One region of the Citrobacter sp. RHB25-C09 genome, then DNA from elsewhere that is predicted to be linked to it. Evidence: predicted binding sites of a transcription regulator. Region 1 holds the regulator's gene; each other region holds the start of a gene.

Region 1 (7,811 bases):
CCACCCCGGGAGGGATCCGCTCTGCCATCTGGGTAAGCGAGGAGGTTTTTCGTCGGCTGCGCATTCGCTCATTGCAGGCGGCCAGAGAAGCTACCCGTCCGGTTTCAGCACAAATCTATGCACGGCTGCTGCTGGAGCGTCAGGGGGTGCTCTCAACCACTGACGGCAGCGCGGCACTCTTTGCAGGAACCGGCATCGGAACGCTGGAAGGAAGTGACGGTGTAACGCGCGTCATAGAGCAACTGGCCGGACTCGCACTCCCTGCGTCACTGTGGGAGAGTCACATCTTACCCGCCAGAGTCCGTGACTATTCACCGGATATGCTTGATGAACTTCTCGCCACCGGAGAAGTTATCTGGTCCGGAGAGAAGAAACTCGGTGACGATGACGGACTGGTCGCTCTGCATTTGCGTGACTATCTGGCCGAAACCCTGGCCCCAGCGAGCAGCGAAAACCACACACTTTCAGCGATCCAGCGCGCTATTCTGGATGTGCTGTCAGGTGGTGGTGCCTGGTTTGCCCAACAGCTCAACACAATGATCCGCAGCAAATTCGAAGCCCCGTTAGACGATGATTCCATCTCCCCTGCACTTATGCACGAAGCGCTCTGGGGACTGGTCTGGCAGGGCTATGTCACCACAGATATCTGGGCCCCCTTGCGTGGGCTGTCTCGCGCCGCCGCCTCTACCCGGCATCAACCCCGACGTTCAACGCGCATGCGTCGAGGTCGGCCGGTTTATCCCTCCCGCCCGATAAGCCATATTATGCCTGTCTCGTACAATACGCCTGCGCTGGCCGGCCGCTGGTCGCTGTTGAGTACAGAAAAACTCAGCGATACCGAGCGGATGCTGGCCAGCGCCGAGAATATGCTCGACCGCTACGGGATTATCAGTCGCCAGGCCGTGGTTGCCGAATATATCCCCGGCGGTTTCCCTGCCATGCAGACTCTGTGCCGCAGCATGGAAGATAGCGGGCGTATCCTGCGTGGACGCTTCGTCGAGGGGATGGGTGGCGCGCAGTTTGCTGAGCGAATGACCATCGATCGGCTTCGCGAATTGTCCGCTCAAGGAAAAGATAATCAGACCTACACGGCCGTCGGCTTGTCCGCAGCTGATCCCGCAAACCCGTGGGGCAATTTTCTGCCCTGGCCTGCCCATTCTTCAACGCTCGCACCTACCCGACGTAACGGCGCCTTTGTTGTCATTTGCGGTGGCGTTTTAAAACTGTATCTTGCCCAGGGTGGAAAAAAAATGATTGTCTGGACGGAGAAAGAGGCTATGCCATCAGCTGACATTTTCCGTTCGCTAACCGACGCGTTGCGTCGCGAACCAAGGCTACGTTTTACGCTTACTGAGGTTAACGATCAGCCAGTACGACAGACCAGTCTGTTTACACTGCTACGGGAAGCGGGATTTACCAGTTCACCACAGGGGCTGGATTGGGGATAGAGGCATTGATGTGAAAAGGAGCTTTCCTGACGACAGGAAAAGCTCCTTTAAAACGGGTACAGATTACTCTGCGTCTGGTTCTTCAGTTTTGTATTTTGCAGCAGTTTCTTTAATCAACTGCTGCAACTCACCGCGCTGGTACATTTCAATGAGAATGTCGCAGCCGCCAACCAGTTCACCATCTACCCACAGTTGTGGGAAAGTCGGCCAGTTAGCATATTTCGGCAGTTCAGCGCGAATATCCGGGTTTTGCAGAATATCCACATAGGCAAAACGCTCACCACACGCGGAAAGTGCCTGCACAGCCTGGGCAGAGAAGCCGCAGCTTGGCAGTTTTGGTGAACCCTTCATGTACAGGAGAATCGGGTTTTCAGCGATCTGGCGCTGGATTTTTTCGATAGTGGTGCTCATTGTCTTGCTTCCTTAACTTCTTTTACGGCAGTTGACTGACATTGTAGCGGGTCAGACCAACATCGGAAAATAACATTTTCATCACGTTTACTATTTTATCGTCTGACGACCAAAGTTGCATTCCTAATAGCACTTCAGGCCACCGTTATATACAGATTGTCGGTTTGAGCATCAAATTCCACTTTGGCTGATGAATTTTTTTGCACTCAGTAGCGAAACACTATTTTTAACAATAAAAGCTATTAACAATCGTTGTTTCTATAGATTAGAATCCTAACGTTTTGTAAATCACACGCAGGTATGATTCAACCTGCCTTAACCGAGGACTGCCAGTGGCGCGGATAAACCGGATTTCGATCACGCTCTGTGCTTTACTTTTTACATCTATTTGCGTTCTGCCTTCAGCACATGGCTCAAGGCACGCCAGCACTACATCTGAAGTTACACATACAAAAAAAGCATCTGAAAAAAAGAAAAGTACCGTAACGGCCAGAGCCAGTAATAAAACCAGTAAAACAGCCAGCAAGCCCTCCCGTAAAACCACTGCTAAAACTAAAACCGTCTCTTCCAGCAAAAAGCCCACTGCCGCTTCTACTAAAAAAACCAAAACCGTCAGCCGCAAAGCGAAATCTGCGGTCAAGAAAACCGCAGCGGTAACCTGGACAGAGAAATGCACGCCGCGCAAAGGGCGTAAGCCGCATTGCGTAAAGGTTAAAGGCAGCATGCCGGGGACGATTGCCGACGCGCATAAAGTAAAAATGCAAAAGGCAACCTCGACGGCGATGAACAAATTGATGAGCCAGATCGGTAAGCCGTATCACTGGGGCGGTACTTCTCCGCGCACCGGTTTTGATTGCAGTGGCCTGGTCTATTATGCCTATAAGGATTTGGTGAAATTCCGTATTCCACGTACCGCAAACGAGATGTATCACCTGCGTGACGCGGCACCGATTAAGCGTGGTGAATTAATGAATGGCGATCTGGTGTTTTTCCGCACTCAGGGACGTGGAACGGCAGATCATGTCGGCGTGTATGTCGGTAACGGAAAATTCATTCAGTCGCCGCGCAGCGGTCAGGAAATTCAGATCACTTCCCTCAGCGAAGACTACTGGCAGCGCCACTATGTGGGCGCGCGTCGGGTTATGACGCCTAAAACCATTCGATAAAACTTACCCTGTTGTTCAGTCAACAGGGTAAGTTCTTCTTTTGCCACACCTTTCAATTTGCTACCCTATCCTTACGTACAATAGGGTTATTGTGCGAATGTATAATTTTAAATCCCTGAATGGTTTGGGGTGCAGAATGGCAGCAAGGGAGTGACTCGAATCCCCGGTGGCTTATCACTGTAAGTGGCTGGGGTGAACGTGTGCAGCTAACGCATCTGCAGCCTGGAGCATGACGGGAAAATAAGGAGAGAAGCAATGTCGTTCGAATTACCTGCACTACCGTATGCTAAAGACGCCCTCGCGCCGCATATTTCGGCTGAAACGCTGGAGTATCACTACGGTAAACATCACCAGACGTATGTCACCAATCTGAACAACCTGATTAAAGGCACCGCGTTTGAAGGAAAGTCACTGGAAGAGATCGTGCGTAGCTCTGAAGGTGGTGTATTCAATAACGCGGCTCAGGTCTGGAACCACACTTTCTACTGGCACTGCCTGGCACCAAACGCGGGGGGTGAACCGACCGGTAAGCTGGCTGAAGCCATTGCCGCTGCTTTCGGTAGCTTTGCTGAATTTAAAGCACAGTTTACCGATGCCGCCATTAAGAACTTTGGCTCTGGCTGGACCTGGTTAGTTAAAGGGAAAGAGGGGAAACTGGCTATCGTATCTACGTCAAACGCCGGTACGCCGCTGACGACTGATGCCACGCCGCTGATGACCGTTGATGTCTGGGAACACGCCTACTATATCGACTATCGTAATGCGCGTCCTGGCTATCTGGAAAACTTCTGGGCGCTGGTGAACTGGGAGTTTGTCGCGAAAAACTTCGCTGCATAATCTGTTAAATGCCTGATGGCGCTAACGCTGCCATCAGGCATTTTTATTTAGCTGGCAACACACTCTGCCTGAGGCTGTTTTCTCGCTGATACAAACACCAGTAACAGTGCCAGCCCTGCGACAATCGCCCCCATGACCGGGACAAAGCTATAGCCTAATCCGCCGGAGATCACCGCCCCGCCTGCTGCTGCACCTAACGCATTTCCCAGGTTAAATGCGCCTATGTTCACAGAGGAAGAAAGACCAGGCGCTTCGTGTGCGACACGCATGACTCGCATCTGAAGCGGCGGCACGACGGCAAATGTTGCCGCGCCCCAAACCACCATACTGACGGCCGCCCCCCACTCACTCTTCGCGAGAAACGGTATTGCCAGCATGATCACCATCAGAAGCAACAGAAAGCCCTTCAATGTACCATTAACCGAACGGTCGGCCAGTTTCCCGCCAAGATAATTACCGATTGAAAAACCCACACCAATCAGGACGAGCATTCCGGTGACAAACGCAGGGGTTGCGTTGGTAATACTGTGCAGCACAGGTGCGATATAGGTGTAAAGTGTGAACATGGCGCCCGCACCCAGCACTGTGGTCATTAAGGCAGACAACACCTGTGGGCGCATTAAAACTGCCAGTTCTTTTTTCACTTCCGGACGCGTGCCCGCTCCGCCTTTCGGCAATGAGAAGAACAGACTCACCATGGAGATAACGCCCAGACCGGCGGTTGCCATAAACGACATGCGCCAGCCGATAGTTTCACCCAGCCAGGTCGCTGCGGGGACGCCACCGATATTGGCGATGGTCAGCCCCATAAACATGGTTGCCACCGCGCTGGCCTGTTTATGTTTCGGGACTACACTCGCAGCAACAACAGAGCCCAGCCCGAAGAACGCGCCGTGGTTAAGGCTGGTCAGAATCCGCGACAGCATCAGCGTGGTGTAATCTGGCGAAATAGCAGAAAGCACATTGCCAAGTGTAAAGATTGCCATCAAAAAGATCAGCGCGTTACGACGTCCACGATGTGAAAGCAGCAGCGTCATCAGCGGCGCGCCGACCATTACTCCAACGGCATAAGCGCTGATCAACATCCCCGCTGCCGGTATTGACACGCCGACGCCATTAGCGATGACGGGCAATAAGCCCATCGGTGAGAATTCTGTAGTTCCTATACCAAACGCACCGATTGCCAGCGCCAGTAACGGATAATTAATTTTCATGTGTTGATTGCTCCGCCTCTTCGCGTTGAAACGCGATGCTCATGTATGAGTGAAAAGCATGACATCAATCACAAAAAAATGAAATTAACAAAAGTACAAAAGACTATTGCAGATTAGATAACAATTCAGACAGGGATATTGGCAGGAAGGTATGAGGGAGCGCATGCTCCCTCTCGGTGAATCAGTGCAGTGCTGCCGTCAAACCACCCGCAACGATCAGGGCCAGAACAATAACTGTGGTCACTACGGAAAACTTAAGATCGGTACTCATCAACTTTTCTCCTTTTTATTCCCACACAAAAAGTGATATAGCGCATTTTTACACACTTCTGAGTAAAAATCTCCCACGATTTAGAGTGATATCTGTTTTTAGCACTTCCCCTTTTCGTTAAGATCAGCCAGAATTCCACGCTTACTAATTTAGCGTACTGGCCATTGACCCCTTCCTGTCGTTCCGTGTCGTTTTCCCGGCGTGCCGCAACCCTGATGTTGCGATCGGGGTGTGTGAAGGCAAACGTTTACTTAACGTAGTTTAACGATCGGGTTAGGGTCTGGAGTGAGATGTAATGGCAACAATTAAAGATGTAGCGAAGCGAGCAAACGTTTCCACTACAACCGTATCACACGTAATTAACAAGACGCGTTTCGTCGCTGAAGAAACACGCAATGCGGTGTGGGCGGCAATCAAAGAATTGCACTATTCCCCCAGCGCCGTTGCCCGTAGCCTGAAGGTGAACCACACCAAGTCTATTGGACTGTTGGCGACCAGTAGCGAAGCTGCGTATTTTGCAGAAATTATTGAAGCCGTGGAAAAAAACTGCTTCCAGAAAGGCTACACCCTGATTCTGGGTAATGCATGGAATAGCCTCGAAAAACAGCAGGCCTATCTCTCAATGATGGCGCAGAAACGCGTCGACGGCCTGCTGGTGATGTGCTCTGAGTACCCGGAGCCCCTGCTTTCCATGCTCGAAGAGTATCGCCATATCCCAATGGTGGTAATGGACTGGGGCGAAGCCAAAGCAGATTTTACCGATACGGTGATTGATAACGCCTTTGAGGGCGGCTATATGGCGGGTCGTTATCTTGTCGATCGCGGTCATCGAGAGATCGGCGTCATTCCGGGGCCGATGGAGCGAAATACCGGTGCCGGACGTCTGGCCGGTTTTATGAAGGCGATGGAAGAAGCACTGATCAAGGTTCCGGAAAACTGGATTGTTCAGGGTGATTTTGAGCCGGAATCCGGTTACCGCGCCATGCAGCAGATCCTGTCGCAGTCGCATCGCCCAACGGCGGTCTTTTGCGGCGGTGATATTATGGCGATGGGCGCGCTTTGCGCTGCGGATGAGATGGGACTGCGCGTGCCGCAGGACATTTCGCTGATCGGTTATGATAATGTGCGTAACGCCCGCTTCTTTACGCCGGCATTAACGACGATCCATCAGCCAAAAGATTCACTGGGTGAAACCGCCTTTAATATGCTGTTAGACCGTATCGTCAACAAACGCGAAGAGTCGCAGTCTATCGAAGTTCATCCGCGCCTCATTGAACGTCGTTCCGTTGCGGATGGTCCGTTCCGCGACTATCGTCGTTAATTCTTTACTGCGGGAGTCTCTTCCGGCTCCCGCAACCACTCTCTGTTCAGCGTTTCGCTGTCTCCCAGATAGTCCAGCAGCCAGGCAAGCGCAGGTGAGGTATCGTTCTGCTGCCATGTCAGGCAGCATGCCGCATCCGGGAACGGATTCTCCAGTTCCAGTGCCACCCACTGTCCGTCATTAAGCCGCGGTTTAGCAAAATGCGTGGGCACCATGCCGATGCACAGCCCGGCAGAAATGCAGGTCGCCGAAGAGTTCCAGTCCGGAACGACCATCCGCCTTTGGTTATCAAGTAGCCAGGTCACGCGTTTTGGCAGGGTACGCGACGTATCCTCCAGCACCAGTGATGGCCAGTTGCGCAGAGTGTCATCACTCAGGGGGCCGCGCATCGCCGCTAAGGGATGCTGCTTTGCTACCACGCAACTCCAGCTCAGCATCCCCATATCACGGAAGGTGTAGCGTCCCCCAACGGGTATCGCCTGCGTTGCACCGATAGCAAGCTCTACCCTGCCATCAGAAAGCGCGTCCCACACACCGTTGAAAACCTCCTGAAAAACCAGTAACTCTACGTCATCAAAATGGCGATAGAAATCAACGATCATTTGCTGGGTGCGTTCCGGGCGAACAATATTGTCCACCGCGATCGGCAATTGCCCGCGCCAGCCGTTAGCAATCTGCTGACACTGTTGCCGTGTGTCCTGCATTTTTTTGATAACAGAACGGCCTTCTTTCAAAAACCACGCGCCAGCGGGCGTTAATACGACATCCCGATGACGCCGCTCAAAAAGCGGGACTGCCAGCCATTCTTCAAGCTGACGCACGGTGTAACTGACCGCAGAAGGAACACGGTGTAACTCTTGCGCCGCTGAACTAAAGCTGCCGTTGCGCGCGACAGCATCGACCACTTCCAGTGCGTATTCTGACCACATAATCTGCCTGCAAAATTTTTGAATGCAATGTCCAAATATTACCGTTTCACAAGCAGAAATACACTCCCTACACTCTGCCGCATTGTCATTAGGTTAATTAAGAGAACATGTATGCAACCTGGAAAAGGGTTTTTAGTGTGGCTGGCAGGACTCAGCGTGTTGGGTTTTCTGGCGACGGATATGTATCTGCCGGCTTTTGCCACCATCCAGTCTG
Region 2 (7,811 bases), 1.9 Mb from region 1:
GCTGCCAGATGCTGAACAGCAGCGCTTGCTGTTTGAAGGTGGCTATCCGGTGCTGGCTCGCGTCGCCAGGCAGAAAAAATTACCTTACCCCCACGTCAACGCGCAGGGCGAAATAGAAGCCGATGCCGAGTGGTGGTCCACTATGCAGTACGCGGGATAACCCATGAAAGGCCGCCTGCTGGATGCCGTGCCGCTCAATACGCTGACAGGCGTTGGCGCCGCGCAAAGCAGTAAGCTGGCGAAGATCGGCCTGCATACCGTGCAGGATCTCCTGTTACATCTTCCCTTACGTTACGAAGACCGCACCCATCTCTATAAAATTGGCGAGCTTCTGCCTGCCGTTTACGCCACTGTTGAAGGCGAAGTGCTGAACTGCAATATCACTTTTGGCGGTCGCCGGATGATGACCTGTCAGATCAGCGACGGCACTGGCATTCTCACCATGCGCTTTTTTAACTTTAGCGCGGCGATGAAAAACAGCCTCGCGACGGGCCGACGCGTACTGGCCTATGGTGAAACGAAGCGTGGGAAATACGGTGCCGAGATGATTCACCCGGAATACCGGGTACAGGGCGATCTGAGCACTCCGGAATTGCAGGAAACCCTCACCCCGGTTTACCCGACCACTGAAGGCATTAAGCAGGCTACGCTGCGTAAACTCACCGACCAGGCGCTGGATCTGCTGGATACCTGCGCCATTTCCGAACTGCTACCGCCTGAATTATTACAGGGGATGCTTAGCCTGCCGGAAGCACTGCGCACCCTGCATCGGCCGCCGCCGTCGCTTCAGCTTAGCGAACTGGAAACCGGACAGCATCCGGCACAGCGTCGACTGATCCTCGAAGAATTACTGGCGCATAACCTGAGTATGCTGGCGCTTCGTGCCGGCGCTCAGCGCTTTCATGCCCAGCCGCTAGAGACCAACGATGCGCTGAAAAATCAGCTGTTAGCATCTCTGCCTTTTAAGCCAACGGGCGCACAGGCGCGCGTGGTCGCTGAGATTGAACGCGACATGGCGCTGGATATCCCGATGATGCGCCTGGTGCAGGGTGATGTTGGGTCGGGTAAAACGCTGGTCGCTACACTTGCTGCGCTGCGGGCAATTGCGCACGGTAAACAGGTCGCGCTGATGGCCCCCACTGAACTGCTGGCTGAACAACACGCCAACAATTTCCGCAACTGGTTCGCTCCCCTTGGCGTAGAAGTCGGCTGGCTGGCGGGCAAACAGAAAGGTAAGGCTCGCCTTGCCCAGCAGGAAGCCATTGCCAGCGGACAGGTGCAGATGGTGGTGGGTACGCATGCTATTTTCCAGGAACAGGTACAGTTTAACGGCCTTGCTCTGGTTATCATCGACGAACAGCACCGCTTTGGCGTACACCAGCGCCTGGCGCTGTGGGAAAAAGGTCAGCAGCAGGGTTTCCACCCGCATCAGCTCATCATGACCGCCACCCCTATCCCGCGAACGCTGGCAATGACCGCCTACGCGGATCTCGATACCTCTGTCATTGACGAACTGCCGCCGGGACGTACCCCCGTCACGACGGTCGCCATTCCGGATACGCGTCGCTGCGACATTATCGATCGCGTGCGCAACGCCTGTACTCAGGAAGGACGCCAGGCGTACTGGGTGTGTACTCTCATCGAAGAGTCGGATTTGTTAGAAGCGCAGGCGGCGGAAGCCACATGGGAAGAACTGAAGCTCGCCCTACCTGAACTGAACGTCGGTCTGGTTCATGGTCGTATGAAGCCCGCGGAAAAGCAGGCGGTAATGGCGGCGTTTAAACAGGGTGAGTTACACCTGCTGGTTGCTACCACGGTGATTGAAGTGGGCGTGGATGTACCTAACGCCAGCCTGATGATTATCGAAAACCCGGAACGTCTGGGGCTGGCGCAGCTGCATCAACTGCGTGGCCGCGTCGGTCGCGGCGCGGTGGCGTCGCACTGCGTGCTGCTTTATAAATCCCCGCTGTCGAAAACAGCGCAACTGCGTCTACAGGTCCTTCGCGACAGTAACGATGGCTTCGTCATTGCCCAAAAAGATTTAGAAATTCGTGGGCCTGGTGAGTTGTTGGGTACCCGACAAACCGGGAATGCAGAATTTAAAATGGCTGATTTACTGCGCGATCAGGCCATGATCCCGGAAGTTCAGCGCATTGCGCGCCATATCCATGAGCGTTACCCGCAAGAAGCAAAAGCGCTGATTGAACGCTGGATGCCCGAAACAGAACGCTATTCAAACGCCTGATACGCGGCGGCGATAACACCGCCGCATGGGCTATTTTATTGCGCAAACATTGGCAATAGCAGATACAGCTTAATCACCAGCGCGTTGACGATGTCGATAAAGAACGCACCAACCATCGGTACCACCAAAAACGCCATATGCGAAGGTCCGAAACGGTCCGTAATGGCCTGCATGTTAGCGATCGCCGTCGGTGTCGCCCCCAGACCAAATCCACAATGCCCCGCCGCCAGGACCGCAGCATCGTAGTTTTTACCCATCATCCGCCAGGTGACAAACACGGCATACAGCGCCATTGCGACTGTCTGAACGAGCAGGATCGCCAGCATTGGCAGTGCCAGCGAAGCCAGTTCCCACAGCTTCAGGCTCATTAACGCCATCGCAAGGAACAATGACAGGCAAACGTTACCCAGAACGGATACTGCGCGCTCAAAGACGCGGTAAAAGCCCATCAGCGCCAGTCCGTTGCTGACAATCACACCGACAAACAGCACGCAGACAAAGGTAGGGAGTTCCAGCACGGTTCCCAACAACAGTTGCGCAACGATTTTGCCGACCGTGAGGCAGATAGCGATAAGCGCAATGGTTTCGATCAGCACCAGCGAGGTGATAATGCGGCCAACGTCCGGTTTTTCAAACGCAGTTGGGACTTCCTGATCGTCAGGAATGCCGTCTGGCGTCGTCGAGTGCTTCACCAGATACCGCGCCACCGGGCCACCAATCAGCCCACCGAGCACCAGACCAAAGGTCGCGCAAGCCATGGCCACTTCTGTCGCATTCGCAAAACCATACCGTTCGACAAACAACTTACTCCACGCCGCACCGGTGCCGTGACCGCCGGAAAGCGTAATTGACCCGGCAATCAGCCCCATGATCGGATCCAGCCCCATCATGCTTGCCATACCAATACCGATGGCGTTTTGCAGTAGCAGTAACCCCACCACGACGATCAAGAAAATGCCCACGACGCGGCCACCCGATCTCAGGCTGGCGATATTAGCGTTCAGACCAATGGTGGCAAAAAAGGCCAGCATGAGCGGATCGCGAAGGCTCATATCAAAGCCGACTTCCCAACCCATACTTTTTTTCAGCACTAACAGCGCCAGCGCCACCAGCAAACCACCGGCCACGGGTTCAGGAATGGTGTATTTCTTCAGAAAGGAAACAGACTGTACCAGCTTGCGCCCTAGCAGCAACGTCATCGTTGCGGCAACAAGTGTCGATAACGTATCGAGATGAAACATATTTAGCTCCTTTAGGGTGCAGAATGCATGACTCATTCATGCGGGTTATTCCCTTGCGAACACTGTGCTTTTGAGGAATCGGCATGGATTTTAAGCGGAAAAATAGGAAAAGTTATATAAAAAGGTGCATTTAGTTTTTTTAAATATTAACCATTCTGGCTAGCAAACGTTTGCTTTTGCCCCCTGGTCGGCTAAAATGCCCGCTTTTCCACCACGAGATCGTCTCTGATGTCTGTTAACACCCTCGAATCAGAAAATGCGCAACCGATTGCTCACAATCACAACAGTGAACTGATTTATCGTCTTGAAGATCGTCCGCCGCTTCCACAAACCCTGTTTGCCGCGTGTCAGCACCTGCTGGCGATGTTTGTTGCGGTTATAACGCCGGCGTTACTTATCTGTCAGGCGCTGGGATTACCGGCTCAGGATACACAGCACATCATCAGCATGTCGCTGTTCGCCTCCGGCGTGGCCTCTATTATTCAAATCAAAGCATGGGGTCCGGTAGGTTCAGGATTGTTATCGATTCAGGGAACCAGTTTTAACTTTGTCGCACCGCTAATTATGGGCGGTACGGCACTCAAAACCGGTGGCGCGGATGTCCCGACCATGATGGCAGCACTGTTCGGCACGCTGATGCTGGCAAGCTGTACAGAGATGGTTATCTCCCGCGTTCTTCACCTCGCGCGACGCATTATCACTCCGCTGGTTTCCGGCGTGGTGGTGATGATCATCGGTCTGTCGCTGATCCAGGTTGGTTTGACGTCGATTGGCGGTGGCTATGCGGCGATGAGTGACAATACCTTCGGCGCGCCGAAAAACCTGATGCTGGCAGGCGTGGTACTGCTGCTGATTATTTTGCTTAACCGTCAACGTAACCCGTATCTGCGCGTGGCCTCGCTGGTTATCGCCATGGCCGCAGGCTATGCGCTGGCGTGGTTTATGGGCATGCTGCCTGAAAATACCGCCCCAACCAGCCAGGACCTGATCATGGTGCCGACGCCGCTGTATTACGGCCTGGGGATTGACTGGAACCTGCTGCTGCCGCTGATGCTGGTCTTTATGATCACTTCTCTGGAAACCATCGGTGATATTACTGCGACCTCTGATGTTTCCGAGCAGCCGGTTTCGGGTTCGCTATACATGAAACGTCTGAAAGGTGGGGTATTGGCTAACGGTCTGAACTCATTCGTTTCCGCCGTGTTCAACACCTTCCCGAACTCCTGTTTCGGTCAGAATAATGGTGTCATCCAGTTAACCGGTGTTGCCAGTCGTTACGTTGGCTTTGTGGTTGCGCTGATGCTGATCCTGCTGGGTCTGTTCCCGGCGGTGAGTGGTTTTGTGCAGCATATTCCTGAGCCAGTCCTTGGCGGGGCGACGCTGGTCATGTTCGGTACCATTGCGGCCTCCGGCGTACGTATTGTGTCCCGCGAGCCGTTGAACCGTCGCGCTATTCTGATTATTGCGCTTTCACTGGCAGTCGGCCTTGGCGTTTCTCAGCAGCCGCTGATCCTGCAATTTGCCCCGGACTGGGTGAAAAATCTGCTCTCCTCCGGTATCGCCGCAGGCGGTATTACCGCTATTGTGCTGAACCTGATTTTCCCGCCAGAAAAACAGTAATCTTATGTGGCGGTGATTCCAGTTCACCGCCGCTGTAACGCTCTTTCACTTTTCCCGCCTTGAGGATTACACGTAAATCGTGCATAACTCAGTAATGTGTTCGTCGCGGGATGGAAGACCATGAAATTTATTGGAAAGCTAATTGTTTACCTGCTGATCGCCTTTCTACTGGTGATTCTCGGCCTCTATTTTCTGCTGCAAACCCGCTGGGGCGCGGAACACGTTAGCGCCTGGATATCCGACAATAGCGACTACCATTTGGCTTTTGATGCGATGGATCATCGGTTTTCCTCACCCACCCATATCCTGCTGGAAAACGTCACCTTTGGTCGCGACGGTCAACCCGCCACGCTGGTCGCCAAAACGGTCGACATTGGCCTGAGCAGCCGCCAGCTTACCGATCCCCTGCATGTCGATACTATCCTGTTACAAAACGGGACGCTGAACATCTCCCCTCAAACAGCACCCTTCCCCTTCCAGGCCGATCGCCTGCAGTTACAGGGTATGGCGCTGAACAGTCCGGGCAGCGAGTGGGATCTCAGCGCCCAGCGCGTGAATGGCGGCGTCATTCCCTGGTCCCCTGAAGCAGGTAGAGTGCTGGGCAGCAAAGCCCAAATTCAGCTTAGCGCCGCGTCGATGACGTTGAACGACGTCCCTGCCAGCAACGTGTTGATTGAAGGCAGCATTGACAATAATCAGGTGATACTGAGCACAATTGGCGCAGATATCGCGCGCGGTGCATTAACCGGTGTGGCACAACGTAGCGCCGACGGCAGTTGGATAGTCGAAAATCTACGTCTGAACGACATTCGCCTGCAAAGCGACAAGACGCTGGCTGCGTTTTTCTCGCCGTTAAAAACCATACCGTCACTGCAAATTGGTCGCCTGGAAATCACCGACGCACGCCTTCAGGGGCCGGACTGGGCGGTGACAGACCTTGATCTTAGCTTGCGCAACCTGACGTTCAGTAAGGACGACTGGCAGACACAGGAGGGGAAACTGTCGATGAACGCCAGCGAGTTCATTTACGGCTCACTGCATTTGTTCGATCCGATACTGAATACCGAATTCTCCCCTCAGGGCATTGCCGTTCGCCAGTTTACCACCCGCTGGGAAGGCGGCATGATTCGCACGTCGGGCAATTGGCTGCGGGAAGGGAAAGCGCTGGTGCTTGATGACGCCGCGTTGGCGGGGCTGGAATACACTTTGCCGCAAAACTGGAAGCAAAAATGGATGGAGCCGCTGCCGGCATGGCTGGCTAGCCTGACGCTGAAAAAATTTAACGCCAGCCGTAATTTGATCATTGATATCGACCCGACGTTTCCGTGGCAGCTCACCGCACTGGACGGCTATGGCGCCAATCTGGGGCTGGTGCAGGATCATAAATGGGGCATCTGGAGCGGTAACGCGACCCTGAATGCGTCTGCTGCAACCTTTAACCGCGTTGACGTCCGCCGACCTTCTATGACACTGGCGGCGAATGCCAGCACGGTGAACATTAGCGAACTGAGCGCCTTTACCGAAAAAGGGCTGCTTGAGGCCACCGCCAGCGTGTCACAGTTGCCAACGCGCCAGACGCAGGTCAGCCTGAACGGGCGCGGTGTACCGGTAAACGTTCTGCAGCAATGGGGATGGCCAGCCTTACCCCTCTCCGGTGATGGCAATATTCAGCTGACGGTCAGCGGAACCGTGCAGGCCGACGCGCCGCTGAAGCCAACAATTAACGGTAAATTGCATGCAGTGAATACAGAAAAACAGCAGGTGACGCAGACCATGCAGGCAGGCGTGGTGTCAGGTGGAGAAGTGACGTCCACAGAACCTGCACAGTAAGGTGGAATTGCCCGGAGGCGCTCGCGCTTACCGGGCCTACGTTCGGCATTCACCTTTAAAGGGTTATCACCACCTCGCTACCCTGCGGCTTCACGATCACACCCTGCTCACTTTCCCTGTGTGAACCGCACTTGATGCCGCTGATCTGCGGAATATTACGCAAACACAGCGTCCAGTCGTGGGCATTTCCCATTCCGGTTACGGTGAGGGTGTTTCCGCTGCGTTTCGCTCTCAGCGTGAAGATCACCGAACCGTCCGCGGCTGGCACTTCGCACACTGCTTCACGCCCCTCATCCAGATGGAACAACTGGAACGCGGTCCCTTCATGCCAGGCGTAATCCGGTTTCTGGCTATTGCTGCCCAGCGCCAACAACGTGTTGTCACGCACGTAAACCGGCAGGCTGAGGAAGTCATGCTGCTGTTTATGCCATCGACTACCCTGGATTTCATCGTTGTGCCACAGATGTGTCCAGCGCCCTTCCGGCAGGTAAAACTGCACATCACCGGCTTCGGAGAACACCGGTGCCACCATCACCGAATCTCCGAGCATGTACTGACGGTCGAGATAATCGCACGCCGGATCGTCCGGGAACTCCAGAATCATGGCACGCATCATCGGCGTACCCTGTTCGTTAGCCCGTACCGCTTCACGATACAGATACGGCATCAGGCGGCATTTCTGCTCGGTGAAATAGCGCACCACATCGCAGGATTCATCGTCATACGCCCATGGCACACGGTAGGATTTGCTGCCGTGCAGGCGGCTGTGGCTGGAAAGTAGTCCAAACGCGCACCAGCGTTTATAAACGTGGGCCGGTGCGGTGTTCTCGAAGCCGCCGATATCATGGCTCCAGAAACCAAACCCGGACAGGCCG
Region 3 (7,811 bases), 1.1 Mb from region 1:
CGAATATTGTCGCTAATGCCTTCCAGATTCGGGATCAGAGAGCACATCCCGCGGATCAACAGGTTGACCGAGACACCGGACCCTGAGGCCGCGTACAGACGATCGACCAGCCCTTTATCCACCAGATTATTGAGTTTCAGGGTGATGCCGGAAGGTAACCCTTGCTGGGCGTTGGCAATTTCTCGGTCAATCATTTCATACAGCAGGCGACGCGAGTTTTGCGGTGAAACCAGCAGATAGTCAAACGTGACCGGACGATACGGGTTTTCAATAAAATTAAACACGCGGCGGACTTCATTGGTAATACGCGCATCGGCGGTCAGTAACGAGTAGTCGGTATACAACCGCGCCGTTTTTTCGTTGAAGTTACCGGTACCGATATGTGCGTAGCGCACCACTTCATCGCCTTCTTTACGCGAAATCAGGAACAGCTTGGCGTGGATTTTCAAACCCGGCGCAGAGAAGATCACATGGACGCCTGCTTCCGTCAGGCGCTTGGCCCAGTGGATATTCGCCTCTTCGTCAAAGCGTGCCTGCAGTTCAACTACCACCGTCACTTTTTTCCCGTTATGGGCGGCGTGGATCATTGAGTCGATGATGCGTGAATCTTTCGCGACGCGATAGATGTTGATTTTGATCGCCAGCACGCTGGGGTCAAACGACGCCTGACGCAACAGTTCCAGTACGTGCTCAAAGGTGTGGTACGGGTAGTAAAGCAGGACATCGCGCTCGCGAATGGCATCAAATCCGTTGCGGAATTTCTCTTTATCAAACCAGAGGTGACGCAGGCGTGGCAGCGGTTTGTTCACCAGGTTGGCTTTGCCAACGTTAGGGAAGTTAATGAAATCTTTAAAATTATGATAGCGTCCGCCAGGAACGATAGAGTCGTAGCGTGAAATCGTCAGTTTCTCACGCAGCACTTCGACCAGCGCGTTAGGCATATCGCGCTGATACACAAAGCGCACGGGCTCGGCGGTTAAACGCTGTTTCAGACTGGAGGACATCAGCTCCATCAGGCTCGATTCCATTTCGTGCACCAGATCGTACTCGGCGTCACGGGTCATTTTCATCGAGTAAGCGTTCAGCGCATCGTAGTCGAAGAAGCCTTTAAAGATATCGTCCAGGCAGTAGCGAAGAATATTGTCTAACAGGATCATCGGCTTGCGGCGGCGCGGCGCTTCCGGCGGCAGATTCACAAAGCGGGGAACCTTGTCAGAGGGAATTTCCAGCAGCGCGTAACGAATGGCATCACCACGAATAATTTCCACCGCCAGATAGGTATAGTCATCCTTCAAAAACTGAACGAGATCCGTTTCGCGGTTAATTAAAATGGGGGTGATGTGCTTACGCAGATACTGTTTAAAATAGTGGCGCAACCAGCTTTGCTGGTTCACTGAGAGCTGGCGTTCGTTAATCAGAAAAATTTGACTGCGCGCCATCTCCAGCAGCAGTTCGTTATACAGGCCATCAAATTCCTGGTCGGCTTTTAACACCCGGGACTGAATTTTGCCTAACAAATGGCGAGAATGGGAATTCGAACCCTGTTCTTCGCTAATAATTATTCGGCGCTTCAATTCCGCAAAGCGAACTTTGTAGAATTCATCAAGGTTATTGGAATAGATGCCTAAGAAACGCATCCGTTCAATCAGCGGGTTTGATTTATCCGCAGCTTCCTGGAGCACGCGTTCGTTGAACGCCAACCAGCTAAGTTCTTTCTCGATGTATAGTTTTTCCTGACCCATTAATACCTGTACTCCGTTTTATCCACGGGACATGACCTGATGATGATAAGCAGTGTTCTCAGATGTCCAACTGTGCCAGAAAAGTATGACAATAAACCGTCTGATAGCAAAGGGAAAGAGGGAGAACATTGAGTGTCGGCCGGAGGGGACTTATTACGCCGCCATCCGGCCAGTCGTGCTCTGTTGCCGGATGGCAACGCTGACGCGTTTTATCCGGACTTAAGGAGGTACTACTCGTCTGCGGCATAACCCTGCGGCGACAGACGTTGGCCGTCCAGCCAGGCCGCGTTGTCGCGCATCTTTAGCCGACCTTCGACAAACCAACTTAGCACCAGCGGATAAATCGCGTGCTCCTGAACCTGAACGCGGGCGGTGATCTCGTCTTCATCATCACCCTCAAATACCGGCACCTTAGCCTGTAATATCACAGGGCCACCGTCCAGCTCGTCAGTGACAAAGTGCACTGACGTACCGTGCTCCTCGTCACCATTTTCCAGCGCCTGGCGATGGGTATGCAAACCGGGATATTTAGGCAACAGGGAGGGGTGAATATTGAGTAAACGCCCACGATAATGCATGACAAATGCCGGGCTTAAGATACGCATGAAACCCGCCAGAACCACAACGTCTGGGGAATACGCATCTATTTCATGAATGAGTTCACGGTCAAATGCTTCACGACTGTCAAACCGATCGGCGGTCAGAACGTGTGCAGGAATACCCGCTTCCTGAGCACGTTCAAGGCCGAACGCGTCGGCCTTGTTGCTAAATACTGCCCGCAGGGTGCCTTTGATTTTATTCTGTTTGCAGGCATCGATAATCGCCTGCAAATTACTTCCGTTACCGGAAATAAGCACCACAATATTCATCATTCAATAACCACACGCTGTTCGGAATCAGAGGCTTTGATGATACCGATTTTCCAGGCGTTTTCACCTTTTGCCTGCAGCAGGGCAAGGGCTTTGTCCACTTCTGCCACAGGCAGGGCGATAACCATGCCGACGCCGCAGTTAAAGGTGCGATACATTTCATGCTGGCTGACGTTACCGGCGTTTTGCAGCCAGTTGAAGACCGCAGGCCACTGCCATGAGGATTCATCAATTACCGCCTGGGTGTTGTCCGGTAGAACGCGTGGGATATTTTCCCAGAAACCGCCGCCAGTCAGGTGGGCAATGGCGTGAACGTCAACCTTCTCAATCAATTCGAGGATCGATTTCACGTAAATACGGGTTGGCGCCAACAGATGGTCGGCTAACGGTTTACCGTCGAGCTCCGTCGCTTCCGGGTTACAGCCGCTGACTTCCACAATCTTGCGCACCAGCGAATAACCGTTGGAGTGCGGACCACTGGAGCCCAGGGCAATCAGCACATCGCCATCGGCTACTTTAGAACCGTCGATAATTTCTGATTTTTCTACCACTCCGACGCAAAAACCGGCGACGTCGTAATCTTCACCGTGGTACATCCCCGGCATTTCAGCGGTTTCACCGCCAACCAGCGCACAGCCAGACTGCAGACAACCTTCCGCGATACCGTTAATCACGCTGGCTGCGGTATCCACATCCAGTTTACCGGTGGCGTAGTAGTCAAGGAAGAACAGCGGCTCTGCACCCTGAACCACCAGGTCGTTAACGCACATCGCCACGAGATCGATACCGATAGTGTCGTGGCGTTTTAAATCCATTGCCAGGCGCAGCTTTGTTCCTACGCCGTCAGTGCCGGAAACCAGTACCGGTTCACGATATTTTTGCGGCAAGGCGCACAGCGCACCGAAGCCACCCAGACCACCCATGACTTCCGGGCGGCGAGTTTTCTTCACTACGCCTTTGATTCGATCCACCAGAGCATTGCCTGCGTCAATATCCACACCGGCATCTTTGTAGCTAAGAGAGGTTTTATCGGTCACTGCTTGGGTCCCCACGCGTTTGCGGTAGAAAGTAAATTCGGCGCAATTCTAACAGGGATAGCAAACGTTTGCGAGCCTGCGATGTATCCGTTTTTTTCTGCTGGTTATTTCTTCCTTTTCTTCAAAATAGACCGTTTTTATGAGCTACCCCACGAAAATGAAACCGGGTACATTTTCCTGCTTGAAAGCCTGACCATGATTGCTCAGTATCATACTGAAACCGGTTTCTGTATTGCCATGGTGAATCGAAGAGGGGAACTATGTCTGGATTTAAAGCGAATTTCATGTGGGGTGGGGCGGTCGCTGCTCATCAGTTAGAAGGGGGGTGGCAGGAAGGCGGAAAAGGGATCAGCGTGGCTGATGTCATGACCGCTGGCGCTCACGGCGTCGCGCGAGAAATTACCGATGGCGTATTGCCAGGTAAAAACTACCCCAACCATGAAGCGATTGATTTTTACCATCGCTACAAAGAAGACATTAAGCTTTTTGCAGAGATGGGCTTTAAATGTTTTCGCACGTCTATCGCCTGGACGCGTATATTCCCGCTGGGCGACGAAACGCAGCCGAACGAAGCGGGGCTGCAATTTTATGACGATCTGTTCGATGAATGCCTGAAGTACGGCATAGAACCGGTGATAACGCTGTCGCATTTCGAAATGCCTTATCATTTGGTGACGGAGTACGGTGGCTGGCGTAACCGTAAGTTGATCGACTTCTTTGTGCGCTTCGCGAAAGTGGTATTCACCCGCTATCAGCATAAAGTGAAATACTGGATGACCTTCAATGAGATCAATAACCAGGCGAACTTCCAAGAAGATTTTGCGCCGTTCACCAATTCCGGACTGAAATATCAACCGGGCGAAGATCGCGAGCCGGTGATGTTTCAGGCGGCGCACTATGAACTGGTGGCCAGCGCGCTGGCGGTAAAAGCGGCGCGTGAAATTAACCCCAACTTGCAGATCGGCTGCATGATTGCCATGTGCCCGATTTATCCGCTGACCTGCGCGCCTGATGACATGATGATGGCGATGAATGCGATGCACCGTCGCTACTGGTTTACCGATGTGCATGTGCGCGGGAAGTACCCGCAGCATCTTCTCAACTATTTTAACCGTCGCGGTTTTAACCTTGATATCACCGATGAAGACCGGGCGGCTCTGATGCAAGGTTGTGTCGATTACATTGGTTTTAGCTATTACATGTCGTTTGCCACCAAAGCGACTGCCGATAACCCACAGCTTGATTACGACGAATCGAAAAGTCTGGTGTCGAATCCCTACGTGCAAAAATCAGACTGGGGTTGGCAAATCGACCCGGTTGGGCTGCGCTATTCGCTGAACTGGTTCTGGGATCACTACCAACTCCCGCTGTTTATCGTTGAAAACGGCTTTGGGGCGATTGATGTGCAACAGCCAGACGGAACGGTTGATGACAGCTACCGAATTGAGTACCTGGCGGCACATATTCGTGAAATGAAAAAAGCGGTTGTTGAAGACGGTGTTGACCTGATGGGGTACACCCCATGGGGTTGTATTGACCTGGTGTCCGCCGGCACGGGCGAAATGAAAAAACGCTACGGTTTTATCTATGTTGATAAAAATAATGACGGCAGCGGAACGCTGGCTCGCTATCCGAAAAAGTCCTTCGCCTGGTATCAGCAGGTGATAAAAACTAACGGTGAATCTCTCTGATTTCAACCGCTTGCTTATTAGCCCCGCCTCAGATGCGGGGCTTGTTTTATACTCATCATCCAAACGTAACGCGCTTTGCTTGATCCAGGTCATGCAGACGTTATGTTGCGCCATCGAGGAAAAGCGGTATAATCCGGCGATTTTTTTTGTGGTTGCCACCCGTCTGAGGAAAGGAGAAGAGTATGAAGATCGTGGAAGTCAAACACCCACTCGTCAAACACAAGCTGGGTCTGATGCGTGAAAACGACATCAGCACTAAACGCTTTCGTGAACTCGCCTCGGAAGTAGGCAGTCTGCTGACCTACGAAGCGACTGCGGGCCTGGAAACTGAAAAAGTGACCATTGAAGGCTGGAACGGCCCGGTCGAAGTTGACCAAATCAAAGGCAAAAAAATTACCGTCGTGCCTATCCTGCGCGCAGGGCTTGGGATGATGGAAGGCGTTCTGGAAAACGTACCGAGCGCACGTATCAGCGTTGTTGGCATGTACCGCAATGAAGAGACGCTGGAGCCGGTACCGTATTTCCAGAAGCTGGTTTCCAATATCGACGAGCGCATGGCGCTGATCGTTGACCCGATGCTGGCAACGGGGGGCTCTGTTATCGCCACCATCGATCTGCTGAAAAAAGCGGGTTGCAGCTCTATTAAGGTGCTGGTGCTGGTTGCAGCGCCTGAAGGCATCGCGGCGCTGGAAAAAGCGCATCCGGACGTAGAGCTGTACACTGCATCAATTGACCAGGGGTTGAATGAGCACGGATATATTATTCCGGGGCTTGGCGACGCCGGCGATAAGATTTTTGGTACTAAATAAGTGAAGAGCTAATTACTAGCCGACTTTAAGAGTCGGCTTTTTTTTAAATAAAATAAGCTAACTGCTAATAACACAACACTTAGAGGAAATCGCTATGACGCGCCGTGCTATCGGGGTGAGTGAAAGACCGCCGCTTTTACAGACAATCCCGCTTAGTTTGCAACACCTGTTCGCCATGTTTGGCGCAACCGTGCTGGTGCCCGTTCTGTTTCATATCAACCCGGCTACCGTTCTGCTCTTTAACGGTATCGGTACCTTGCTGTATCTGTTTATTTGTAAGGGAAAGATTCCTGCCTACCTGGGATCAAGTTTTGCCTTTATTTCACCAGTACTGCTTCTGCTGCCGTTGGGATACGAAGTGGCATTAGGCGGCTTTATTATGTGTGGCGTGCTGTTCTGCGTGGTGTCATTCATTGTGAAGAAAGCCGGAACCGGCTGGCTGGACGTCATGTTCCCACCTGCGGCAATGGGTGCAATCGTTGCCGTCATCGGTCTTGAACTGGCAGGTGTCGCAGCGGGAATGGCCGGACTGCTGCCGGCAGACGGGCAATCACCGGATTCCAAAACCATTATTATTTCCATGGTCACGCTGGCGGTTACGGTGTTCGGATCGGTACTGTTCCGTGGTTTCCTGGCAATCATCCCCATCCTGATTGGTGTACTGGCGGGCTATGCGCTGTCGTTTGCGATGGGTGTTGTTGATACCACGCCGATTGCGCAGGCACACTGGTTTGCCTTGCCCACGTTCTACACGCCTCGCTTTGAGTGGTTTGCTATATTGACCATTCTACCTGCGGCGCTGGTGGTGATCGCTGAACACGTTGGTCACCTGGTGGTAACGGCGAACATCGTCAAAAAAGATCTTGTCCGCGATCCGGGCCTGCACCGTTCCATGTTTGCCAACGGTCTGTCGACGGTGATTTCTGGTTTCTTCGGTTCCACCCCCAATACTACCTACGGTGAAAATATTGGTGTTATGGCGATCACTCGTGTGTACAGCACCTGGGTTATCGGTGGCGCAGCGATCTTCGCCATCCTGCTCTCCTGCGTGGGGAAACTGGCTGCGGCGATTCAGATCATCCCACTGCCGGTGATGGGCGGCGTCTCTTTACTGCTGTACGGTGTTATTGGCGCATCGGGTATTCGCGTGCTGATCGAATCTAAAGTCGATTACAACAAGGCGCAAAACCTGATCCTGACGTCGGTGATTCTGATTATCGGCGTCAGCGGCGCGAAGGTTCACATTGGTGCGGCGGAGCTAAAAGGCATGGCGCTGGCAACAATTGTCGGGATCGGCCTGAGCCTGATTTTCAAACTGATCAGCGTATTGCGCCCGGAAGAAGTGGTTCTGGATGCTGAGGATGCTGATACGCCACAGCAATAGCATCAAACCCGGGCAGTGTTCCTGCCCGGTTCTATCGCAACAGAAATTTGTGGTAAACTCATCGCGATTTTGTGAAATCTGAACTGAGGTCACTCTGAACACACCGGCACAGCTCTCTCTGCCACTCTATCTGCCTGACGATGAAACCTTTGCAAGTTTCTGGCCGGGGGATAACGCCTCTTTACTGGCCGCGCTGCAAAACGTGCTGCGTCAGGAACATAGTGGATACATCTACCTCTGGGCGCGTGAAGGCGCAGGCCGCAGTCATTTGCTGCACGC
Region 4 (7,811 bases), 980 kb from region 1:
GCGCTGCCCTTTTGCTTTTCTAACGTAACGATTTTACGGGCATCATGGAAAACAAACATATCCCTCAAGCCACGTCGCCCCTGGCCTCGTGGCTTTCTTATCTGGAACACCTGCACGCCACCACTATCGATCTGGGTCTTGAACGCGTAAGCCAGGTGGCTGCACGACTTGATGTGCTGAAACCCGCCCCCTTTGTGTTTACCGTTGCCGGAACGAATGGCAAAGGCACCACATGCCGTACGCTGGAATCGGTATTAACGGCGGCAGGCTACAAGGTGGGCGTGTATAGCTCTCCTCATCTGGTGCGCTACACCGAGCGTGTACGCGTTCAAGGTAAGGAACTGCCGGAATCGGCGCACACCGCCTCTTTTGCGGAGATTGAAGGCGCCCGCGGTGATATTTCCCTGACCTATTTCGAGTATGGAACGCTATCGGCGCTGTGGCTGTTTAAACAGGCTAAGCTTGATGTCGTCATACTGGAAGTGGGGCTTGGCGGGCGTCTGGATGCGACAAACATGGTCGATGCTGATGTCGCGGTGATCACCAGCATTGCGCTCGATCATACCGACTGGCTGGGCCCGGATCGCGAAAGCATTGGCCGTGAAAAAGCGGGTATTTTCCGCGCGGAAAAACCGGCTATCGTCGGTGAACCGGAAATGCCTTCAACCATTGCTGATGTCGCCCAGGAAAAAGGGGCGCAGCTTCAACGTCGTGGCGTGGACTGGCAGTATGAGGTAACGGGGGATACCTGGCGCTTCACTGACCTACACGGAACGCTGACGGCGCTGCCACTGCCGCAGGTGCCGCAGCCTAACGCGGCAACCGCGCTGGCAGCACTGCGTGCCAGTGGGTTAACGCTGCCAGAGCAGGCGATACGCGACGGGATTGCTCAGGCGATTTTACCCGGACGTTTTCAGATTGTGAGCGAGTCGCCGCGCGTGATCCTCGATGTCGCGCATAATCCTCACGCGGCGGAATATCTGACTGGCCGTTTGAAAATGTTACCGAAACAGGGGCGCGTTCTTGCGGTTATCGGTATGCTACATGATAAGGATATCGCAGGAACGTTGGCCTGGTTGAAAACCGTGGTCGACGACTGGTATTGTGCTCCGCTGGAGGGGCCGCGAGGGGCGACGGCAGAGCAACTGCTGGAACATCTCGGGAAAGGTAATGTCTATGACAGTGTCGCACAGGCGTGGTACGCCGCGCTGGCAGAGGCGAAGCCAGAAGATACCGTACTGGTGTGTGGATCCTTTCATACGGTTGCGCACGTCATGGAAGTAATGGACGCGGGGAGAAGCGGTGGCGAGTAAGTTTCAGAATCGTTTAGTGGGCACGATCGTGCTGGTTGCGCTGGGGGTGATTGTGCTTCCAGGTCTGCTCGACGGGCAGAAAAAACATTATCAGGATGAATTCGCTGCGATCCCGCTGGTCCCTAAACCGGGCGATCGCGATGAACCGGATATGATGCCTGCGGCGACGCAAGCGTTACCGACGCAACCGCCGGAAGGTGCGGCGGAAGAGGTGCGGGCAGGGAATGCGGCGGCACCGTCGCTGGATCCTTCACGTTATGCAAACAACACCAGCGCTGAGCTTGATCCCGTACCTGCGCCTGTTGAGCAGCCCAAGCCGAAGCCGGTAGAAAAACCGAAGCCGAAGCCACAGCCGCAACCGAAGGTTGAGCCAACGCCGGTTCCTGCGCCAAAACCGGTCGTCGAAGAAAAACCGACACCGACGGGTAAGGCGTACGTTGTCCAGCTGGGGGCATTGAAAAACGCCGATAAGGTCAATGAAATAGTGAGTAAACTTCGTGGCGCGGGCTACCGGGTTTATACTTCTCCGTCTACGCCGGTACAGGGTAAAATAACCCGTATACTGGTTGGGCCGGATGCGTCAAGAGATAAGCTGAAAGGTTCACTGGGTGAGCTGCAGCAAATTTCCGGACTGAGCGGCGTGGTGATGGGTTACAGCCCGAACTAAACCGCGTTCCGCCCGATGGCGCTGCGCTTATCGGGCCTACGGCGACAATTGTAGGCCGGATAAGGCGTTTATGCCGCCATCCGGCAATGCCCGAAGAGGCAAAAATGGTAATGGCGTTGAATGTTTTTTCGGCGCCATTTTTATTTACGCACGGGAAGGAAATCCCTACGCAAACGTTTTCTTTTTCTGTTAGAATGCGCCCCGAACAGGACGACAGGGCGTAAAGTCGTGGGACACATATGGTCTGGATTGATTACGCCATTATCGCGGTGATTGGTTTTTCCTGTCTGGTTAGCCTAATCCGTGGCTTTGTTCGTGAAGCGTTATCGTTGGTGACATGGGGTTGTGCTTTCTTTGTCGCCAGCCATTACTACACTTACCTGTCTGTCTGGTTTTCGGGCTTTGAAGACGAACTGGTTCGAAACGGGATTGCCATCGCGGTACTGTTTATCGCGACGCTGATCGTCGGCGCGGTCGTGAATTTTGTGATTGGACAACTGGTCGAAAAAACCGGGTTGTCGGGTACAGACCGGGTGCTGGGGATCTGTTTTGGGGCGCTGCGTGGCGTATTAATTGTCGCTGCCATTCTGTTCTTTCTCGATACCTTTACCGGGTTGTCGAAAAGTGAGGACTGGAGTCAGTCGCGGCTAATCCCTGAGTTCAGTTTCATCATCAGATGGTTCTTTGACTATCTGCAAAGCTCGTCAAGTTTCTTGCCCAGAGCCTAAAGGCTCTGAGATGTGGCTTAACGAGGAAAAGACGTATGTGCGGTATTGTCGGTATCGCCGGTGTTATGCCGGTTAACCAGTCGATTTATGATGCCTTAACGGTGCTCCAGCATCGTGGTCAGGATGCCGCTGGCATCATCACCATCGATGCAAACAACTGCTTCCGCTTGCGTAAAGCAAACGGCCTGGTGAGCGACGTCTTTGACGCTCGCCACATGCAGCGTATGCAGGGCAACATGGGCATCGGTCATGTGCGCTACCCAACGGCTGGCAGCTCCAGCGCCTCTGAAGCTCAACCTTTCTACGTCAACTCTCCGTATGGCATTACGCTTGCCCATAATGGCAATCTGACCAACGCCCATGAGCTGCGTAAAAAGCTGTTTGAAGAAAAACGTCGCCACATCAATACCACTTCAGATTCAGAAATTCTGCTCAACATCTTCGCCAGCGAGCTGGATAACTTCCGCCACTACCCGCTGGAAGCCGACAATATTTTTGCCGCGATTGCCGCGACCAACCGCCAGATCCGTGGGGCGTATGCCTGCGTGGCGATGATTATCGGCCACGGGATGGTGGCTTTCCGCGACCCGAACGGTATTCGTCCGCTGGTGATGGGCAAACGCGACATTGGTGATGGTCGTACCGAATATATGGTGGCTTCCGAGAGCGTGGCGCTGGATACGTTAGGCTTTGAATTCCTGCGTGACGTCGCGCCCGGTGAAGCGGTGTACATTACCGAAAAAGGGCAACTGTTTACCCGCCAGTGCGCGGAAAACCCGGTTAGCAACCCATGCCTGTTCGAGTATGTCTATTTTGCGCGCCCGGACTCCTTCATCGATAAAATTTCGGTCTACAGCGCCCGCGTGAATATGGGCACCAAGCTCGGCGAGAAGATTGCCCGTGAATGGGAAGATCTGGATATCGACGTGGTGATCCCAATTCCGGAAACCTCTTGTGACATCGCGCTGGAGATCGCCCGTATCCTCGGCAAGCCTTACCGTCAGGGTTTTGTGAAAAACCGCTACGTGGGTCGTACCTTTATCATGCCGGGACAGCAACTGCGTCGTAAGTCCGTGCGTCGCAAACTGAACGCCAACCGCGCCGAGTTCCGTGATAAAAACGTCCTGCTGGTGGATGACTCCATCGTGCGCGGCACTACCTCAGAACAGATTATTGAGATGGCGCGTGAAGCCGGGGCGAAAAAGGTCTATCTGGCCTCTGCGGCACCGGAGATTCGTTTCCCGAACGTGTATGGGATCGATATGCCAACCGCCAATGAACTGATTGCCCATGGTCGCGAAGTCGATGAGATTCGCCAGATCATCGGCGCGGATGGTCTGATCTTCCAGAATCTTGACGATCTGATCGACGCGGTTCGCGCGGAAAATCCGGATATTCAGCAGTTTGAGTGCTCGGTGTTTAACGGCGTATACGTGACGAAAGACGTTGACCAGCAGTACCTCGATTTCCTCGATTCCCTGCGTAATGACGATGCCAAAGCGGTACAACGTCAGACCGAAGTAGAAAACCTCGAGATGCACAACGAAGGTTAATTGCTCTTTCCCGGGGTGCGGTTCTCCGCACCCTGGCTTGCAACTCCTCCTGAAATCCTGCAAAGTCAGCCCTGAGGTCAGACGGGGCGATAGATCATGAAACGACTCATAGTTGGAATTAGCGGTGCCAGCGGCGCCATTTACGGCGTGCGCTTGTTGCAGGTTTTGCGCGATATACCTGATATTGAAACGCACCTGATTATGAGCCAGGCCGCCCGCCAGACGCTGTCACTGGAGACGGATCTCTCCCTGCGCGACGTTCAGGCGCTGGCTGACGTGACGCATGACTCGCGTGACATTGCGGCCAGTATCTCTTCCGGCTCTTTCCAGACGGCCGGGATGGTCATTGTGCCCTGTTCAATCAAAACCCTTTCCGGTATTGTCCACAGCTATACCGATGGGCTGTTGACCCGCGCGGCTGATGTTGTATTGAAAGAACGTCGCCCGCTGGTGCTCTGCGTGCGTGAAACGCCCCTGCATTTGGGGCATTTGCGCTTAATGACCCAGGCGGCGGAAATCGGCGCGGTGATCATGCCACCGGTGCCTGCGTTTTATCATCGTCCACAAACGCTAGATGATGTTATAAATCAAACAGTTAACCGCGTCATTGATCAGTTTGATATCACCCTTCCACACGATCTTTTTATGCGCTGGCAAGGGGCATAAGGTTGCTCTGTCTGTAGCTAATTTTGCATCGGTTGCCCTGTTTCAGGGCAATTTTGTAACCGCGATCATATCCTCAACATTTAATTCCTTAAATCGAACCGAAACGCTGCGGTTCACCCATCAGACCTGCTATCTTCAACATCAGGACAATATCGCAACGTTTTATTAACATATTTAACGCCAATTATTATAAGTTGCGCTAAAGTGGCATAAGACCTGCATGAAGAAGCCTGCAAGCACACAACACAACACAACACAACGCAAAACATAATAAAATCACGCTACTTGAGGGTATTGTATGAAGAAGTCGATTCTCGCACTGTCATTGCTGATTGGCCTTTCTGCTACCGCAACCAGCTATGCTGCGCTGCCAGAAACGGTTCGCATTGGGACAGACACCACCTATGCACCGTTCTCCTCGAAAGATGCTAAAGGCGATTTCATCGGATTTGATATCGATCTGGGAAATGAGATGTGTAAGCGTATGCAGGTCAAATGTACCTGGGTTGCCAGTGACTTTGATGCACTGATCCCGTCACTCAAAGCGAAGAAAATTGATGCCATTATCTCGTCGCTGTCCATCACCGATAAGCGTCAACAGGAAATCGCGTTCTCCGACAAACTGTATGCGGCAGATTCTCGTCTGATCGCCGCAAAAGGTGCGCCAATCCAGCCAACGCTGGAGTCGCTGAAAGGCAAGCATGTTGGCGTTCTGCAAGGTTCTACGCAAGAAGCCTATGCAAACGACACCTGGCGCAGCAAAGGCGTCGATGTGGTGGCCTATGCCAACCAGGATCTGATCTACTCCGACCTGACGGCGGGGCGACTGGACGCGGCGTTGCAGGATGAAGTGGCCGCCAGCGAAGGCTTCCTCAAACAGCCTGCCGGGAAGGACTTTGACTTTGCCGGTCCTTCTGTTAAAGACAAAAAATACTTTGGCGACGGTACGGGCGTAGGTCTGCGTAAAGAAGATAAAGAACTGAAAGCGGCCTTTGATAAGGCGCTGGGCGAACTGCGTCAGGATGGTACCTACGATAAGATGGCGAAAAAGTACTTCAACTTTAACGTCTACGGCGAGTAAACCCTCAATGTGGGGACGAGACTGCACCGTTTGGGGTATCCAAAACGAGGCATGATGCGTTTCTTGCACTGTTCTGGGGCATCGTTCGCTGCCAAATAATATGAAATTGCATACTTAAGCGTTTTATATGCAAATTAAACCGGTCGGCAGGGTAGAATACTTTGCCTTGTCGACCCGATTAATGGCACGATAACTGCTCTTGGTCCTGTGAAGAACCCCTATATAAGACAGTTTGTTGAGGATAGTTATGAAAAAACTGGCGTTATCTCTTTCTCTGGTTTTGGCTTTTTCCAGTGCTACCGCAGCATTTGCAGCCATTCCGCAAAAAATTCGAATTGGTACCGATCCAACTTACGCCCCCTTCGAGTCAAAGAATGCGCAGGGAGAACTGGTGGGATTTGATATCGATCTGGCTAAAGAACTGTGCCAACGTATCAAAACTCAGTGTACCTTCGTGGAAAACCCGCTTGATGCGCTGATCCCTTCGTTAAAAGCGAAAAAAATCGACGCTATCATGTCCTCGCTTTCTATCACCGAGAAGCGTCAGCAGGAAATTGCGTTCACTGACAAACTGTATGCCGCCGATTCTCGCCTGGTAGTAGCGAAAGACGCTGACATCCAGCCAACAGTCGAGTCGTTAAAAGGCAAACGTGTGGGCGTGCTGCAGGGCACGACGCAGGAGACGTTTGGTAACGAACACTGGGCGCCGAAAGGCATTGAGATCGTCTCGTATCAGGGGCAGGACAATATTTATTCTGACCTGACCGCCGGACGTATTGATGCGGCATTCCAGGATGAAGTTGCAGCAAGCGAAGGCTTCCTGAAGCAGCCCGTTGGCAAAGATTACAAATTCGGCGGCCCGTCTGTGAAAGACGAGAAACTGTTCGGAGTGGGTACCGGTATGGGGCTGCGCAAAGAAGATAACGAACTGCGCGAAGCCCTGAACAAAGCGTTTGCAGAAATGCGCGCTGATGGTACTTACGAGAAGCTGGCGAAAAAGTACTTTGATTTTGATGTTTATGGCGGGTAATCACCGCCGGGTGTAGATAAGCCCCGGAACGTGACGATTAACCTTTCAACTGCCTGATGGCGCTACGCTTATCAGGCCTACGGATCGCTGTCGTAGGCCGGATAAGACAACGCCGCCATCCGGCATAAACGGGATGATCGTGATGTCAAAAGAGGCGCTTACTCACCCTTCACGACAGGACAGGCAGCATGTTGTATGGGTTTTCAGGTGTTATTTTACAGGGCGCCGTTGTCACGCTGGAACTGGCCCTCAGTTCCGTCGTGCTGGCGGTGCTGATCGGCCTCGTCGGGGCAGCGGCTAAACTCTCGCAAAACCGGGTGACTGGGCTTATTTTTGAAGGGTATACCACGCTGATTCGCGGTGTACCCGATCTGGTATTAATGCTGCTGATTTTCTACGGTTTACAAATCGCGCTGAATACGGTGACGGATGCCCTTGGCATGAACCAACTCGATATTGATCCGATGGTGGCTGGTATTATTACCCTCGGCTTTATCTATGGCGCCTATTTCACGGAAACCTTTCGTGGCGCTTTTATGGCCGTGCCGACAGGGCATATAGAAGCCGCAACGGCGTTTGGTTTCACCTCTTCACAAATCTTTCGCCGAATTATGTTTCCAGCCATGATGCGCTATGCGCTACCGGGTATCGGTAACAACTGGCAGGTGATCCTGAAATCGACGGCGCTGGTTTCTTTACTCGGCCTGGAGGATGTGGTGAAAGCCACGCAGCTAGCCGGGAAGAGTACCTGGGAACCGTTTTATTTCGCCATC

Evidence for each region. The regulator PurR, encoded in region 1, represses purine synthesis genes. The targets are predictions, from matches to a motif close to CANGCAAACGTTTGCNTG.
Region 2: the regulator PurR is predicted to act here: its motif matches at 3,646-3,663, upstream of gltS (sodium/glutamate symporter).
Region 3: the regulator PurR is predicted to act here: its motif matches at 3,706-3,723, upstream of purM (phosphoribosylformylglycinamidine cyclo-ligase).
Region 4: the regulator PurR is predicted to act here: its motif matches at 2,147-2,164, upstream of cvpA (colicin V production protein).

Annotation. Positions count from the first base shown of each region.
Region 1 is NZ_CP057483.1:2,029,726-2,037,536, reverse strand. It holds gene HVY19_RS09495 (ATP-dependent helicase) at 1-1,448, shown strand, start outside; gene grxD (monothiol glutaredoxin 4) at 1,512-1,859, opposite strand; gene HVY19_RS09485 (C40 family peptidase) at 2,192-3,025, shown strand; gene sodB (superoxide dismutase [Fe]) at 3,281-3,862, shown strand; gene HVY19_RS09475 (MFS transporter) at 3,910-5,076, opposite strand; gene HVY19_RS09470 (YnhF family membrane protein) at 5,258-5,347, opposite strand; gene purR (HTH-type transcriptional repressor PurR) at 5,643-6,668, shown strand; gene punR (DNA-binding transcriptional activator PunR) at 6,665-7,597, opposite strand; gene punC (purine nucleoside transporter PunC) at 7,709-7,811, shown strand, end outside.
Region 2 is NZ_CP057483.1:83,113-90,923, reverse strand. It holds gene trmH (tRNA (guanosine(18)-2'-O)-methyltransferase TrmH) at 1-160, shown strand, start outside; gene recG (ATP-dependent DNA helicase RecG) at 164-2,245, shown strand; gene gltS (sodium/glutamate symporter) at 2,281-3,486, opposite strand; gene xanP (xanthine/proton symporter XanP) at 3,715-5,106, shown strand; gene HVY19_RS00375 (AsmA family protein) at 5,227-6,936, shown strand; gene yicI (alpha-xylosidase) at 6,992-7,811, opposite strand, start outside.
Region 3 is NZ_CP057483.1:3,162,905-3,170,715, reverse strand. It holds gene ppk1 (polyphosphate kinase 1) at 1-1,742, opposite strand, end outside; gene purN (phosphoribosylglycinamide formyltransferase) at 1,973-2,611, opposite strand; gene purM (phosphoribosylformylglycinamidine cyclo-ligase) at 2,611-3,648, opposite strand; gene HVY19_RS14915 (6-phospho-beta-glucosidase) at 3,909-5,339, shown strand; gene upp (uracil phosphoribosyltransferase) at 5,522-6,148, shown strand; gene uraA (uracil permease) at 6,243-7,532, shown strand; gene HVY19_RS14900 (DnaA inactivator Hda) at 7,627-7,811, shown strand, end outside.
Region 4 is NZ_CP057483.1:3,011,538-3,019,348, reverse strand. It holds gene folC (bifunctional tetrahydrofolate synthase/dihydrofolate synthase) at 45-1,313, shown strand; gene dedD (cell division protein DedD) at 1,303-1,980, shown strand; gene cvpA (colicin V production protein) at 2,220-2,708, shown strand; gene purF (amidophosphoribosyltransferase) at 2,744-4,261, shown strand; gene HVY19_RS14155 (UbiX family flavin prenyltransferase) at 4,358-4,927, shown strand; gene argT (lysine/arginine/ornithine ABC transporter substrate-binding protein ArgT) at 5,226-6,008, shown strand; gene hisJ (histidine ABC transporter substrate-binding protein HisJ) at 6,256-7,038, shown strand; gene HVY19_RS14140 (histidine ABC transporter permease HisQ) at 7,227-7,811, shown strand, end outside.